DNA from 2 places in the Romboutsia sp. LXY-2 genome. Region 1 is predicted to be linked to the other one. Evidence: riboswitches for the same ligand, from Rfam matches in the RefSeq annotation. Region 1 holds a riboswitch; the other holds the start of a gene.
What was found. Region 1 has a riboswitch for FMN ahead of ribD (bifunctional diaminohydroxyphosphoribosylaminopyrimidine deaminase/5-amino-6-(5-phosphoribosylamino)uracil reductase RibD). Riboswitches for the same ligand answer to the same signal wherever they lie in the genome.
Positions count from the first base shown of each region.

Region 2: linked by a shared signal. The riboswitch ahead of ACI48P_RS19345 (ECF transporter S component) and the one ahead of ribD (bifunctional diaminohydroxyphosphoribosylaminopyrimidine deaminase/5-amino-6-(5-phosphoribosylamino)uracil reductase RibD) in region 1 are both predicted to bind FMN.

Region 1 covers NZ_JBKFGI010000001.1:68,985-72,202, forward strand. The annotation lists gene ACI48P_RS00330 (riboflavin synthase) at 1-525, opposite strand, end outside; gene ribD (bifunctional diaminohydroxyphosphoribosylaminopyrimidine deaminase/5-amino-6-(5-phosphoribosylamino)uracil reductase RibD) at 510-1,625, opposite strand; FMN riboswitch at 1,875-1,990, opposite strand; gene ACI48P_RS00340 (hypothetical protein) at 2,044-2,301, opposite strand; gene ACI48P_RS00345 (alpha/beta hydrolase) at 2,463-3,218, shown strand, end outside.
Region 2 covers NZ_JBKFGI010000015.1:91,173-94,390, reverse strand. The annotation lists gene ACI48P_RS19355 (Tex family protein) at 1-382, shown strand, start outside; gene ACI48P_RS19350 (amidohydrolase) at 406-1,563, shown strand; FMN riboswitch at 1,678-1,796, shown strand; gene ACI48P_RS19345 (ECF transporter S component) at 1,923-2,534, shown strand; gene ACI48P_RS19340 (GNAT family N-acetyltransferase) at 2,805-3,218, opposite strand, start outside.

The DNA.
Region 1 (3,218 bases):
ATTAATATTTTTGCTAAGTAGTGTTGTCTCATCTTTTGTATGTGGGATAATTGAAACTTTAAAAATCTCATTATCTACATAAGCAACTGTTAAGCTTATCCCATCAATAGCAATAGAGCCTTTATAAACTATATATCTCAAAATATCTGAAGGCGCTTTAATACTTACCCAAAATGCATTATCTTCTCTTTCTATTGAAACTATTTGACCTGCCCCATCTATATGACCGCTAACTATATGTCCACCTAGTCTTCTTTGTAAATTTAATGCTCTTTCTAAATTAACTTTACTACCTACGCTTAAATATCCCAAATTACTTTTTCTTAAAGTCTCTGCCATTACATCTGCATCAAAGCTATTATTAGATATATTTGTTACTGTAAGACAGACTCCATTTGTACAAATACTATCTCCAAGATTGACATCTTCAAGTATCTTATTTGCTTTTATAGTTAGTTTTGATGATTTTTGACCTCTATTTATTTTTTCAATACTTCCAATTTCTTCAACTATGCCAGTGAACATGTAACTTTCATCTCCTTATCTATATAGCATTCAATAAATATATCCTCACCTATCATCCTTGTATTTAGAGATTTAACCTTATAAGCATCTTTTAAAAATTCTATCCCCATACCTCCAACTGGTGTCTTAGAATTTAACCCTCCTATAATTTTAGGTGCAATATAAAATTGAATTTTATCTACAATATTTGCTTCTAGTGCAGAGTAATTAAGTGTTGCACCACCTTCAAGTAATATACTATCTATATTTAATTTTCCTAGTTTTTCTATTAAATCAACCAAGTCTACTTTTTCATTATTTGTATTGCATATTAATATCTCCACGCCTTTGTTTTTAAGTAAATCTATCTTTTCTTTATTAGCATTATTAGTCGTTGCTATTATTGTTTTTGATATGCTTAAATTAGTAATCACCTTTGACTTAATAGGAATTCTTAAATTAGTATCTACAATTATTCTTATTGGGCTTTTTAAATCGCCTATCCTACAAGTTAACTGTGGGTCATCCTTAATAACTGTTTCTACTCCTACCATTATCCCCATAACTTCTCCTCTTAGCTTATGCACTTCTTTTCTTGATTCTTCACAAGAAATCCACTTTGATTCACCGAAGCTAGTTGCAATCTTTCCATCAAGCGACATTGCACATTTCATTATTACAAAGGGTTTATTTGTTGATATATATTTCATAAATACTTCATTAAGATTAATACATTTTTCTTCTAATACTCCTGTTATCACTTCAATGTTATTTTCTCTTAGTTTTTCAACTCCATTACCACTAACTAATGGGTTAGGATCTAAACTACCTACTACAACCTTTGATATTTTATTTTTTATTATTGAGTCTACACATGGAGGTGTTTTACCATAATGTGAACAAGGCTCTAAAGTAACATACATAGTTGCATTTTCAACACTTTCACTTGCATTTTCTAAAGCGTTAATTTCCGCATGATTCTCTCCATATTTCATATGATATCCTTTACCAATTATCTTATCTTCCTTAACTATTATTGCTCCAACCATAGGATTCGGACTTACTTTTCCTTTTCCACATCTGGCAAGCTCAAGTGCTATTTCCATATATTTTTCATGCATATATTTTCATCTCCCAATTATATTCAAATTAATTAAACAAAATAAAAGCCCTAAGAATTATCTCAGGGCTTTAACTTCTAACTAATAATGTTTTGTATTTTAAAATTCATAATACTCTGATATTTAAAGTTGCATAAACCTTATTTAATATTCCACAGATTATTAGAATTAATAAAAAAAGCTCTGAAATATAAAATATTCCAGAGCTAGATATACAAAACAACACTAAATAAAATTAGTTATTTTTATAATCATCTTCTTTCATCCAGACTTTACTGTCGGCTTCGGAGTTTCACCGAATCATGCCATATTGGCTCGCGGGCTTTACCGCCGGTAGGGAATTTCACCCTGCCCTGAAGACTTATTAAGTTATATTCTCATTGTATTTATTGTAGAATAACTTGTCAACTATTTTTTATTAATTTTGATTTTCTTTACAATTCTCAGAAAGTCCCCACATTCCAAATTTTAGGTTTAAAAATAAATCTTCACCTTTAAACTTTTCATCATCTTTACATCCATTTTGTAGAATTTGTCCAACTACATGATGTGTCCTTGCTAGATTTTCATTAAGAATTATCTCTGTAATTTCTGAGTATTTCATATTCCCATTCTCTCCTAATAACACTATTATTCTTTTCTTAATTAATTCTTTTTCTTTTTTTGAATAAATCATTATTTCATCCCCAACCTTTTATATACATATAATCTTAGACATACTATATATTTAATTAATTAGTAAAACCTTTATAAATATTTTAAAACTAATTAAATAACTAAAACGTCTAATATATGTAATTATATTTTATAAGTATATTATAAGGAGATTAAAAAGATATGTTAATATCAAAGTTAATAAAACCTACGCTAATGATAATAATTTTAAGCATGATATTAGTTGGTTGTTCTTTTGAAAATAGTTCTTCTAAAGAACAACCAGAAGAAATACGCTACGAGATAAAATCTACAATGGATAACACAAAGGATATTTATGTCAAAAAGTTTAATTTAGGCTCAAAAACATTTGAAGAGAGAGGAAAAACTATCCCCTTTGATAAAGAAGGAATAATTGCAATCCCAAAAGATATAAAAAATAATGCGCCTGTTGTATTTGTTTTTCATGGATGTCATAGCGATAAAGAAAATACTGATTTTGAAGATGGCTTTAAATATTTAGTAGAAAATCTAGCTAAAAATGGTTTTATAGGAATTTCTATAGATTCATCAATAAACTATACATTTGAATATGGTGAGCCTGTAGAAAACGAAAGATTAATCACCTTATTTCAAGAGCATTTAAATTCGTTAAAATTAGCAGATGAAGGTAGTAGTATGGACTATGGATATGATTTAAAAGATAAAGTAGATCTAGATAATATTGGATTAATAGGCCATTCAGTGGCAGGTTCTGGAGTCTTTAAAATTACCTCAAACCAAATTGAAAATGGATCAAAATCTATTAAAGGTATTATAGCCGTAACACCTGCTTACAACGCTATTATTAATAATTTTCCCGATGTTAAGTCATCAATCATTGTTTCTGAGTATGATGGAGATGTTATACATGCAGGAGCTGATTTATATGAAGATATA
Region 2 (3,218 bases), on a different contig from region 1:
AGTTGCTCAAATAGGACTTAAAACTTTAAGTGAAAAACTAGAGGTTGGTCAAGTAACATTAAAAGATATAATATCAGAAATTAAAAAGCCAGGTAGAGACCCAAGAGAAGAGGGTATAAAACCAATATTAAGAACGGATGTATTGAAGATAGAAGATATTCAAGAAGGTATGGTACTAAAAGGTACTGTAAGAAACGTAGTAGACTTTGGTGCTTTTGTTGATATCGGAATAAAAAATGATGGTTTAGTTCATAAGTCACAAATGAGTAAGACATTTGTTAAGGATCCAATGAGTATAGTTACTGTAGGGGATGTAGTAGATGTTAAAGTAATTAGTGTAGATATGAACAAACAAAGAGTAGCTCTATCTATGAAGATATAATGAGCTAATCAGGAGGAGATTAAATGTTATTTATAAAAAATGGAACTGTAAATACAATAACTAATGGAGTAATTAAAAGTGATATTCTAATAGAAAATGGAAAAATAATAGAAATAGGAGATAATATAGTAGCTCCTTTAGACGTAGAAATAATAGATGTTGAGGGTAAATATGTATACCCTGGATTTATAGATGCACATACGCATTTAGGTCTTTGGGAAGATGGAATGGGATTTGAAGGTGCAGATGGTAATGAAGAAACTGACCCTATAACTCCACACTTAAATCCTATAGATGGTATTAACCCTATGGATAATACTTTTTTAGAAGCTAGACAAGGTGGAATAACATCAGTTTGTACTACACCAGGTAGCGCAAATGTTATGGGCGGACAATGTGTAGCTATCAAAACTGTAGGAAAAAGAATTGATAAAATGGTAATAAAAAATCCTGTTGCTTCTAAAATAGCTTTTGGAGAAAATCCAAAAAGTTGTTATGGTAGAGACGAAAAAATGCCTCAAACAAGAATGGCAATAGCTGCTCTTCTTAGAGAAAATCTAAAAAAAGCAGAAGAATATTTAGATGAAATAGAGTTATATGAGGAACATGAAGATCATGATAAGCCAGAGTATGATATAAAAATGGAAAGCTTAATACCAGTATTAAGACAAGAAATACCTTTTAAAGTTCATGCTCATAGAGCAGATGATATGTTTACAGCTATAAGAATAGCCAAAGAGTTTGATTTAAAACTTACTTTAGATCATTGTACTGAAGGTCACCTTATTGCTGATGAGTTAGCAGAAGAAGGATACCCTGTAATAGTAGGTCCATCACTATCTGAAAGATCAAAAATTGAGCTTAGGAATTTAACTTTTGATACAGCAGGAATATTATCAAATGCAGGATTAGAGGTATCTATAATGACTGACCATCCTGTAATTCCAGTTCAATATCTTCCTATGTGTGCAGGAATTGCTGTTAAACATGGTATGGACAAAGAAAAAGCATTAGAAGCCATAACAATAAATCCAGCAAAAGCACTTGGGATTGAAGATAAAGTAGGTTCTATAGAAATAGGTAAAGATGCAGATATAGTAATATGGGATAATAGTCCTTTAGAATTACAAAGTAATGTGTTATATACTATAATTGACGGTAAAGTTGTTTATTCAAAATAAAGATTGATATAAATTAATTTAATACAGTAAGAAAAATTTTTATGGTAGATTTAGTTGACAATATATTCGGAATTTAATAATATATAATTGTAAAAGGAAAACTAAATAGCTAACGAAGATCTTCGGGGCAGGGTGAAATTCCCTACCGGCGGTATAGCCCGCGAACTGCTTAGGCAGTATGACTTGGTGAAATTCCAAGGCCGACAGTAAAGTCTGGATGAGAGAAGAGAGTTATGGATTTATTTTAACGTTTGGAATTTTTTATAGTTATAAAACTATATCCATATATAAGCTCGAAGATGAAGTCTTCGAGCTTTTTGTTTTTCCTAATATTTATAAAAATTAGGAGGATGCAAATTATGCAACAAAGTATTAAAAGTAATAAGGTGTTTACAACATCAACACTAGTAAAGGTAGGGATATTATCAGCTATAGGATATATACTAATGTTTATATCTATTCCGCTACCTACGTTATTTCCAGGATTCTTAAAAATAGATGTATCAGATTTACCTGCATTATTAGGTGGAATGGGATTAGGACCATGGGCTGGACTTACAATAGCATTTATTAAAAACTTACTTCAAGTTGTTACAGGAATGTCTACAACAGGAGGAGTTGGTGAGTTTGCAAACTTCTTAATAGGTGGATCTTTTGTGCTTACAGTTTCAGTTATGTATAGAAGTAAAAGAGAGTTATCTTCAGTAATAAAAGGTCTTTTATTAGGTATAGTAGTAATGACTATAGCAGGATGTTTATCTAACTACTTTATAATATTACCAGCTTATGAGATGGTAGGATGGTCAACAGAAGCAGTAGTTTCAATGGGAGCAGCTATTAACCCTGCAATATCTGATAAGATGTCATTCATAGTATGGATGATAGCACCATTTAATGTGCTGAAGGCAACGTTAATGGCATTATTAACAGTACCGCTATACAAAAAAACAGAAAAAGTGTTGAATAAGTAAGAACTGGAAAATTTTGAGATGGATTGGCGCTCCGGGTAATATATAATAGTTCTATGCCATGCAAGCTGAGAAACGTGCTTGCAAATGGCATTTGAACTATTATATATTACCCTTCGCTAAATCCATCTCAAAATTTTTTTAGTTTCACTGTGGAAATGGAGAAGAAAAATAAAAAAATTTTACTCCGTAGAGTAAAATTTTTATTTTTAAAATAATCTATTTTTTTAACTATATATTTGATATAGAATAAGTTCTATTAAATAGCGTTAGTTATCTATATACAAAATATAGGCAGTCATTTTCGAATTCATCTAAGCATTCGAAGTTGTGTGATTTTAAATCTTTAATAAGTTGTGAGTTAGAGCAAGTTAGACAGATGTCTATTTCATTGCACTTGTATTTTAAAAGGCAATAGTCTGTTATAGTGTTTATGCTATCTATGTTTTCGTCTAGGCACATTATTGATACGAAATCTGATTTAGATTTAAGGATAGCTTTATAGCCATTAACACTGATTAGGCTATTGTTAGTTACTAAGTCATTGTACACGTCTTTGCATAGGTCTATATATGTAAATCCATGTACTATTTTATTGTTGAAGTTTTTAAAATAATCTAGTTCTATTAAGTCTTCGTAAGATATGTCCCAAGTTTTTGCATCAAAGTTTTCAAGGGATAGGTTATT